3 regions of the Streptomyces sp. NPDC015032 genome follow, and region 2 is predicted to be linked to each of the others. Evidence: riboswitches for the same ligand, from Rfam matches in the RefSeq annotation. Region 2 holds a riboswitch; each other region holds the start of a gene.

Evidence for each region. A riboswitch is a leader RNA that binds a small molecule or an ion and turns the genes downstream of it on or off. The one in region 2 is predicted to bind glycine.
Region 1: it holds a riboswitch for glycine, as region 2 does, so the genes downstream of both, gcvP (aminomethyl-transferring glycine dehydrogenase) here and gcvP (aminomethyl-transferring glycine dehydrogenase) in region 2, are expected to answer to the same signal.
Region 3: it holds a riboswitch for glycine, as region 2 does, so the genes downstream of both, gcvT (glycine cleavage system aminomethyltransferase GcvT) here and gcvP (aminomethyl-transferring glycine dehydrogenase) in region 2, are expected to answer to the same signal.

Annotation. Positions count from the first base shown of each region.
Region 1 is NZ_JBIBVN010000069.1:5,925-9,194, forward strand. It holds gene gcvP (aminomethyl-transferring glycine dehydrogenase) at 1-1,506, opposite strand, end outside; glycine riboswitch at 1,657-1,752, opposite strand; gene speB (agmatinase) at 1,862-2,860, opposite strand; gene ACF08M_RS39935 (MFS transporter) at 2,873-3,270, opposite strand, start outside.
Region 2 is NZ_JBIBVN010000023.1:116,422-119,691, reverse strand. It holds gene ACF08M_RS27735 (DNA polymerase IV) at 1-758, shown strand, start outside; gene ACF08M_RS27730 (PRC-barrel domain-containing protein) at 683-1,051, opposite strand; glycine riboswitch at 1,165-1,261, shown strand; gene gcvP (aminomethyl-transferring glycine dehydrogenase) at 1,455-3,270, shown strand, end outside.
Region 3 is NZ_JBIBVN010000024.1:119,053-122,322, forward strand. It holds gene ACF08M_RS28300 (enhanced serine sensitivity protein SseB) at 36-806, opposite strand; gene ACF08M_RS28305 (AAA family ATPase) at 843-1,541, opposite strand; glycine riboswitch at 1,701-1,798, shown strand; gene gcvT (glycine cleavage system aminomethyltransferase GcvT) at 1,939-3,075, shown strand; gene gcvH (glycine cleavage system protein GcvH) at 3,145-3,270, shown strand, end outside.

The DNA.
Region 1 (3,270 bases), on a different contig from region 2:
GAGCGGGATCATGCCGCGGTCCAGCGCGAAGTCACGGCCGGAGAGCTTGCGCAGGTAGCGCAGCATCGTGGTCTCCGAGCGGTGCTGGTGGAAGACCGGGTGGGTGAGGAACGGGGAGGTACGACGCAGCTCCGACGGGAGCACCGCCGAGACGTCGGGCGTCAGGGTGTCAAGGCCGCCGCCGGCCAGGCCGAAGGCGTCGAGCACGAGGCGGACGTGCTCGTCCGTGGTGACCTCGGAACAGGAGATGCCGACCCGGTCGCCGTCCACCAGCCGCAGCCGCAGGCCCTTGTCGTGCGCGGTCGCTACGACCTCCTCGGCGCGACCCGGAACCGCCACCAGCAGGGTGTCGAAGAACTCGCGGTGCACCAGCGTGATCCCGCTCGCACGCAGACCCGCGGCGACGAGCGCGGCGTGCCGGTGCGTCCGCCGGGCGATCTCGGTCAGTCCGTCGGGACCGTGGTAGACGGCGTACATCGACGCGACCACCGCGAGCAGCACCTGCGCCGTGCAGATGTTGGAGGTCGCCTTGTCGCGCCGGATGTGCTGCTCGCGGGTCTGCAGTGCCAGGCGGTACGCCGGCCGGCCGGCGTCGTCCACGGACACGCCCACGAGCCGGCCGGGCAGATGACGTTCGAGCCCTTCGCGGACCGAGATGAACCCGGCGTGCGGCCCGCCGTAGAACAGGGGGACACCGAACCGCTGGGACGACCCCACGACGATGTCGGCGCCGTACTCGCCCGGTGGCACGAGCAGGGTGAGCGCCAGCAGGTCGGCGGTCACGGTGACGAGCGCCCCGCGTGCCTGTGCCGCGGCGGTCACCGCGCGCAGGTCACGGACCGCGCCCGAGCAGCCGGGGTAGGACAGCACCACCCCCAAGAAACCGTCCTCCGGCAGCGGCTCGGCAACGTCGATCTCGACGACCTCGATGCCGACGGCGGCCGCCCGTGTGCGCAGCACGTCAAGGGTCTGCGGCAGGGTGTCGTGGTCGACCAGGACGCGGCGCCGACCCTTCCCCGCGACGCGGCGCATCACCGTGACGGCCTCGGCCACCGCCGTACCCTCGTCGAGCAGCGACGCGTTGGCAGTCGGCAGCCCGGTCAGGTCGCCGACCATGGTCTGAAAGTTGAGCAGCGCCTCCAGTCGGCCCTGGCTGATCTCCGGCTGGTACGGCGTGTAGGCGGTGTACCACGCCGGGTCTTCCAGCACGTTGCGCCGGATTACCGCGGGCGTGACGGTCGCGTGGTAGCCCAGGCCGATCATCGGGACGGCCACGGTGTTCCGGCTCGCGAGCTCGCGCAGCTCGGCGAGCGCCTCGGCCTCGGTGGCCGCGGCGGGCAGGTTCAGGCCGGAGGTGCTGCGGATGCCGCTCGGGACGGCGGCGTCGATCAGGCCGGCAAGCGTCGGACAGCCGACTTCGGCCAGCATCTTGGCGCGGTCGGCGTCGCTGACGCCGATGTGCCGGGTGGCGAACGCGCCCGACGCGCGGGAATCGGGTGGGGTCATGGTGGGAGGCTCCTTGGAGGGACACCGCGGACGCGGCGCCGTGGACGGATGACCTCCCCGCTCTGTCATCGGTACCTGAGAGCTTCACCACCGGGTCCGGCGGTTTGCACCGTGGGCGCAGGACATGAGGTCCTGACTTTCCAGAGTCGCCTCGCCGAAGCGGTAGTTGTGCCTGAGAGATTCTGGGGAGAGTTGCTCCTTCGGCGCCTCGCCAAGGATGAGCGAGGGCTCTCCCGCTTCGGTTCGAGCGGCGCGATGTTGAGTTGTCGAGCCTGACCGCGAGGTCAGGCGGTGGTGCCGTCAAGGCGGGTCAGCGCCTTGACGGCCCCTGGTGTCCGCTGAGTCGCGCCCGGAATCAGGCGTGGTCCGCGGCCGTCGGTACGGGGCTGGCCACCTGGTTCTTCGTCATGAGCGTGACCAGGTCGAACACCACGGTGGCCGCAGCGACGCAGGTGATCTCGGCGTGGTCGTAGGCCGGAGCGACCTCGACCACGTCACCGCCGATGATGTTGAGCCCGTCGAGGCTGCGGAGCAGACGCAACAGCTCGCGGCTGTTGAACCCGCCCATCTCCGGTGTACCCGTCCCGGGCGCGAACGCGGGGTCGAGTACGTCGATGTCGATCGAGACGTACACCGGTGCGTCGCCCACGCGTCGCCGTACGGCGTCCACCGCCCCGTCGATCCCGATGACGTCGAGGTCTCCGGCACGGATCGCCCGGAAGCCGAACGCCTTGTCGTTCACGAGGTCCATCTGGTCGTAGATCGGTCCACGGATGCCAAGATGTATGGACTTGTCCTCGGCGAGCAGGCCCTCTTCGAAGGCCCGGCGGAAGACCGTGCCGTGCGTGACCGGAGCGTTGAAGTAGGTGTCCCAGGTGTCGAGATGCGCGTCGAAGTGGACCAGCGCGACCGGGCCGTACTTGTCCTTGGCCGCGCGCAGCATGGGCAGCGCGATCGTGTGGTCACCGCCGATGCTCACGATGCGCCGGTCGGACTGTCCCACGACGTCGCGGGCGTAGCCCTCGATCTGGGCGACCGCTTCGTCGATGCTGAACGGCGTACAGGGAACGTCACCGGCGTCGACGACCTGGAGCGCTTCGAGCGGTGCGGTGTCGAGCTCGACGTGGAACTTCGGGCGCAGGTGACGCGATGCCTGACGGACGCCCATCGGTCCGAAGCGGGCGCCCGGCCGGTACGACGTACCCCCGTCGAACGGCACGCCCAGGACCGCGATGTCGTAGTCGCTGACCGAGCCGATGTCGGGGATCCGGGCAAAGGTACCCGGGCCGGCGAAGCGCGGGACCTTCGTGGCGTCCAGGGCTCCGATCGGGGAGGGTCGGTTGTCGTGGTTCATCACAGTCTCCAGTCAGTTCGGAACGGTGGTGGTGAGGGAGGGGGCAGCGGGATAGGCCGGGTTGCCGGCGCCTGCGGCGGTGTCGCTGAGCGACCGGCCTCGGGTCTCGGTTGCCCAGGCCAGCGAAATCAGGAGCCCGACGACCGACACGATGGCGCCGACGAGGAGTGGCAGGCTCTGGCTCTTGGCCAGCGCGAACGGCATCAGGTAGGTGCCCGCGGCTGCCCCGATGCGGGACATGGCTGTCCCCACGCCGACGGCGGTGGCGCGGACCTCGGTCGGGAACAGCTCGTTGGGGTAGACCACCTCGAGGAAGCTGGAGCCGCCCGAGGCGAGCGCGAAGACACAGATCGAGACGAAGGAGACCCAGGTCGGCAGTCCGGGCACCAGACCGGGGATGGCCAGGGCTA
Region 2 (3,270 bases):
ACGACCGGCCCGTGGTCGCGGAGCGGGACGCGAAATCAGTGTCGGTCGAGGACACCTTCGACACGGACCTGCACGACAGGGTGCGGGTCCGGACGGAGGTGGAGCGGCTGGCCGACCGATGCGTACAGCGGCTGCGGGGAGCGGGGCGGTCCGGGCGGACGGTGGTGCTCAAGGTGCGCCGGTACGACTTCTCCACCCTCACGAGGTCCGAGACGCTCCGTGGGCCCACGGACGACCCCACCGTGGTCCGGGAGGCTGCCGCACGGCTCCTGGAGGCCGTGGACACCACCGGAGGCGTACGGCTCCTCGGCGTGGGCGTCACGGGGCTCGCCGACTACACACAGGAGGACCTCTTCGCGCAGGCCGCCGGTGAACGGGCCGCGACGGGGGAGACGGTCGAAGAAGCGACGGAGGCGGGTGACGAGGGGGACGAGCCGGCGGGCGGTGCGCGGGAGGAGCCCCCCGAGCCCGCAGAGCAGCTCGCCGCGCGGCGCTGGCCCGCCGGACACGACGTACGCCATGACGTCCACGGCCACGGCTGGGTGCAGGGCAGCGGTATCGGCCGGGTGACGGTGCGGTTCGAGGAGCCGGGGTCGGTGCCCGGCCGAGTGCGTACGTTCCGGATCGACGACGCGGAGCTGCATCCGGCCGATCCGCTGCCGCTGGTGCGGAACCCGGTGGACTACTCGTCCTGGCCGGCAAGTCTGCCGAAGTCCCTGTCCGGGCCGGTCTCCTCGGACGGGGAGTCCAGTCCGTAGTGCCGGTAGAGCTGGAGCTCCTGTTCCGGCGAGAGATGACGGCCGACGCCGAAGTCGGGTGCGTCCTTGATCAGTGCGCGGTCGAAGGGAACGCGGAGCGAATCCTCCACGAACTCGCTGGGTTCCAGCGGGACGAAAGCGTCCCGGCTGAAGAGTCCGGTGCGTACGGCCGCCCACTCGGGCACACCGGTCGCGTCGTCGAGGTACACCTCGTCCACGGTTCCGATCTTGGTGCCCTTGCGGTCGAAGGCCTTGCGGCCGATCAGGCTGCGCGGATCGATGTCGGTCTGCACGATCCCTCCCACTGGTCGCGGCTACTCCACAAGCTCTACAAAAGTGCAGATCCGGGGGGTTGGCCACTCGAGAATTCCGCCATGAACCCCGCTGGTAGGCTGGTGACGGCTGCTGACCCCGTGCGGGAGAGTCCTCCGGAGCGAATCCGGAGGCGCCGAAGGAGCAAATCCTCCCCGGAATCTCTCAGGCCCACGTACCGCACGGACGAGGTCACTCTGGAAAGCAGGGCGGGCTCCGTGCGGCCGAGTGCCGGTACGGTTCCCTTCCTCACCGACGGTGAAAACCGGCACGCCGCAGGGCGCGCCGGTGAAGCTCTCAGGTTGAGATGACAGAGGGGGAGGCCGTTCGGGCACCCGCGCCGTGGTGCCCCTCGCAGGTCGTGAAGACCAGGAGGCCTCCACCATGACCCCCCGTCGCACCCCGCTCTCCCAGCTGGAGCAGGGCATTCCGTTCGAAGAGCGCCACATCGGTCCCGATGGCGAGGCGCAGTCGAAGATGCTCGCCCAGGTCGGTTACGGCTCGCTGGACGAGCTGACCGCGGCCGCGGTGCCCGACGTCATCAAGAGCGCGGAGGCACTCCGGCTGCCGGCCGCCCGCACCGAGGCCGAGGTCCTCGCCGAGCTGCGCGCCCTGGCCGACCGCAACCAGGTGCTGGCCCCGATGATCGGGCTCGGCTACTACGGCACCTTCACCCCGCCGGTGATCCTCCGCAACGTCATGGAGAACCCCGCCTGGTACACGGCGTACACGCCGTACCAGCCGGAGATCTCGCAGGGCCGCCTGGAGGCGCTGCTCAACTTCCAGACGATGGTCGCCGAACTGACCGGCCTGCCCACCTCCGGCGCCTCCCTGCTCGACGAGGGCACCGCGGCCGCCGAGGCCATGGCGCTCTCGCGGCGTGTCGGCAAGGTGAAGAACGGCGTCTTCCTGGTCGACGCCGACGCCCTGCCGCAGACGATCGCCGTCATCGAGACCCGCGCCGAGCCGTCCGGTGTCGAGGTCGTCGTCGCGGACCTCTCCGCTGGCATTCCCGCAGAGGTCGCCGAGCGCGGTGTCTTCGGTGTCCTGGTGCAGTACCCGGGCGCCTCCGGGGCCGTGCGGAACATCCAGCCCGTCATCGAGCAGGCCCACGAGCTCGGCGCGGTCGTCACGGTCGCCGCCGACCTGCTGGCCCTGACCCTGCTCACCTCGCCGGGCGACCTGGGCGCGGACATCGCGGTCGGTACCACGCAGCGCTTCGGTGTGCCGATGGGCTTCGGCGGACCGCACGCCGGCTTCATGGCCGTGCGCGAGAAGTTCGCCCGCAGCCTGCCCGGCCGCCTCGTCGGTGTCTCCGTCGACGCGGACGGCAACAAGGCCTACCGGCTGGCGCTGCAGACCCGCGAGCAGCACATCCGCCGGGAGAAGGCCACCAGCAACATCTGCACCGCGCAGGTGCTGCTCGCCGTCATGGCCGGGATGTACGCCGTCTACCACGGCTCGGACGGGCTGCGGACGATCGCCCGGCGCACCCACCGTTACGCGACGATCCTGGCCGAGGGTCTGCGCGCCGCCGGCATCGACGTCGTGACCGGCACCTACTTCGACACCCTCACCGTGCGCGTCCCCGGGAAGGCCACCGACATCGTCGCCGACGCCCGCGAGCGCGGTGTCAACCTGCGGCTCGTCGACGCCGACCTGGTCTCCCTCGCCTGCGACGAGACCACCACGAGGGTGCAGATCGCCGCCGTCTGGGCCGCATTCGGCACCGACGGGGACATCGAGGCGCTGGACGCCGCGGCCGCCGACGTGCTGCCCGAGGGTCTGCTGCGCACCGACGAGATCCTCACCCACCCGGTCTTCCACCAGCACCGCTCCGAGACGGCCATGCTGCGCTACCTGCGCAAGCTCGCCGACCGGGACTACGCGCTGGACCGCGGCATGATCCCGCTCGGATCCTGCACCATGAAGCTGAACGCGACCACCGAGATGGAGCCGGTCACCTGGCCCGAGTTCGGCGCGCTGCACCCCTTCGCGCCGGCCGAGCAGGCGCAGGGCTTCCTCACCCTCATCCGTGAGCTGGAGGAGCGTCTCGCCGAGGTCACCGGCTACGACGCCGTATCGATCCAGCCGAACGCCGGCTCGCAGGGCGAGTTTGCGGGCCTCCTGGCGGTACGGGCGTACCACCGGGCCAACGGTGACGACCAGCGGACCGTCTGCCTCATCCCGTCCTCCGCGC
Region 3 (3,270 bases), on a different contig from region 2:
CACTCCGGAGCCGTCCGCGGGCGCCGTCCCGGGTGCTACTCGCCCGCGCGCTGGTAGAACGGCCGGAGCTTCTCCCGCATCCAGTCCCCGACCGGATCCTGCGCCACATCGAGCAGGACCAGATTGACCGGCCAGGGCACCTCGACGCGGCCGAGCGCACGGCCGAGGGCGTCCATCGGGGCGGTGCGGTCGGCGCCCTCCCAGGTGGAGAGCTCGACACCGATGAAGAGGACGGGCTCACCGCCCTCGATGCTGGCCAGGGTCCGGCGGGCGGTGCGCACGACGCCGCTCTCCTCGAACTCGCCGGCCGCCGCGGCGAGGAAGTCGACGGGCTCTTCCTTCCAGTCCGGCTCGTACAGCCGGACGCGGCCTCCGCCGGCCGGTCCGTCCAGCGGGGTGCGTCCGGCGCGGCAGAGCTCGGCCACGGCGGGCGGCGGCAGCGGCATCCCGACGGCGCCGCCCGGGTTCACCGCCACACCGAGCTGCGGGGGCAGTCCGCGGGCGAACTCGCGGGCGGGCGCGACGGTGAAGGACATGGAGGTACCGACACAGCTGAGGAACTGCTGCTCGGAGCTGAACACGGGAACGTACGCGGCGCCCTCGATCTCCAGCGTCGGCAGGTCCAGGTCGGGGGAGTCGGGTCCGCCGCCGTTGGGCAGGGGCACCCAGACCTGGCTGCGCCCGAGCACCTCGACGAGCCGTCCGCCCGCCTCCGGGCTGCCCACCGAGGCCATCAGCACCTCTTCGAGCTCATTGGCGGGCCATCCGCCCTGCGGATGGGACTGGCCCTGCGCCGGAATGTCCACTGCTTCCCCTTCTTCCCCGAGCCTTCCGGCAGAAGGTTAACGTCCGGCTCCCGGGCCCTGTGCGTCGGCGAAAGCGATCCGGTCCAGCCGCCCCGCCGCCGCGCGGTCCAGCAGCACCGCCGAGGCGCACCCGGGCGGCAACAGGCCGGTCCCGGCGTCCCGCAGCAGCCTTCCCACCGCCCTGCGGTGCCGGGCGAACGCGTATCCGGAGACGCCGCGCCCGCGCTCCCGCTGGCCCTCCCTCGCCGTACGTGGCGTGACGTCGAGCAGGACGAGGTGGAGCACCCGGCCCCGGCGCCGCGCCGCACGGGCCAGCCAGCCGCGTACCCATGCCTGGGTTCCGCAGTCGTGGACGACGACGGACTCACCGGAGCGCAGCACCCGCCACAGCCTCCGGTAGTGGGCGACGCGGACGAAGGGGCGGTAGACGGCATACGGGAGTAACCGGGGCACGATCCGCGCCCAGTGGTCCCGGGTGTCCTGGGAGTCGATGGCGTGGGCCGTCGTCACCGCCCGCCGGATGAGCGTCGATTTGCCGCTGCCGGGCAGCCCGGAGACCACCACCACGTCGCCCGCGCCGAAGCGCAGGCTGCGCGGGCTGCGCCCGGCCCGCTCCCGGAGGTCCCGCACCACGGGCGTGTGCGGACGGGGCGTACCGGTGGCCGGTGCCCCCGGTTGTGCGGGCATCGCGCCGTGCGCGGCCTCCGTGGTCGTCGCGTACCGCTGCAGCGTCATCGCCCCTCCCCCTGTCGGGTCACCCCACACATGCCCCTGAAGTGTAAAGAAAAGGTAATGCAGCACAACCGTCCACGCCGCTGATTCCTGTGAGGGACCGGGGCCCCACTCCGGCGCGATGCGTGCGATGATGACCCGGCCAACTCCATAAAGGCCGCTTGAATCCGCGCGGGAGAGTTCCGGTCACTGCATGTGCCGGGCGCCGAAGGAGCAAGTTCCTCCCTTGAATCTCTCAGGCCCCGTACCGCGTGGATGAGGCAGATCTGAAAAGCGGGCCGCTCCGCGGCCCCACCCAAGGTGCAAGCCGAACCCTTCGGGGGCTCTCGGCGAACCTCTCAGGTTCCGATGACAGATGGGGAGGGATTGTCCTCGTCGTCATGCCCCGGGAGCCACATCCATGAGCACCGCCCCCCGTCTCACTGCCCTCGATGCCCTGCACCGTTCGCTGGGCGCGACCATGACCGACTTCGCGGGCTGGGACATGCCCCTGCGGTACGGCAGCGAGCGCGACGAGCACAACGCGGTCCGCACCAGGGCCGGTCTCTTCGACCTGTCGCACATGGGCGAGATCACCGTCACCGGCCCCGAGGCCGCGGCCTTCCTGAACTTCGCGCTGGTCGGCAACATCGGCACCGTCGCCGTGGGCCGCGCCCGCTACACGATGATCTGCGCCGAGGACGGCGGCATCCTGGACGACCTGATCGTCTACCGCCTCGGAGAGGACGCGGCCCCCGAATATCTGGTCGTGGCCAACGCCGGGAACGCCCAGACCGTGCTGGACGCGCTGACCGCGCGGGCCGGCGGCTTCGACGCCGCGGTGCGCGACGACCGCGACGCGTACGCGCTGCTCGCCGTCCAGGGCCCCGAGTCCCCCGCCATCCTGGCCGCCGTCACCGATGCCGACCTGGACGGGCTGAAGTACTACGCCGGTCTGCCCGGCACGGTCGCCGGTGTCCCCGCACTGATCGCCCGTACCGGCTACACCGGCGAGGACGGCTTCGAGCTGTTCGTCGCCCCCGTCCACGCCGAGCAGCTGTGGAAGGCCCTCACCGAGGCGGGCGCCTCGCGCGGCCTGATCCCGTGCGGGCTCTCCTGCCGCGACACGCTGCGCCTGGAGGCCGGCATGCCGCTCTACGGGCACGAGCTGACCACCGGGCTGACCCCGTTCGACGCCGGTCTCGGCCGGGTCGTGAAGTTCGAGAAGGAGGGCGACTTCGTCGGCCGCGAGGCCCTGCGGGCCGCCGCCGAGCGCGCCGAGGCCGCCCCGCCCCGCAAGCTGGTCGGACTGATCGCCGAGGGCCGCCGCGTGCCCCGCGCCGGCTACCCCGTTGTCGCCGTGGGCGGGACCGGCAGCGAGGTCGTCGGCGAGGTCACCTCGGGCGCCCCCTCGCCCACCCTGGGCAAGCCGATCGCCATCGCGTACGTGGACGCCGCACACGCCGCGCCCGGCACCGCGGGCGTCGGAGTGGACATCCGGGGCAGCCACGAGCCGTACGAGGTCGTGGCTCTGCCGTTCTACAAGCGTCAGAAGTGACGCATTCGCGTCTCACACCGTAAGACCACCGTTCATCAGCACTCCCCCGCGTACAGGAGAATTCAGGTCATGAGCAACCCCCAGCAGCTGCGTTACAGCAAGGAGCACGAGTGGCTGTCGGCCGTCGAGGACGGTGTGGCCACGATCGGTATCACCGAGTTCGCCGCCAACGCGCTCGGCGATGTCGTCTACGCC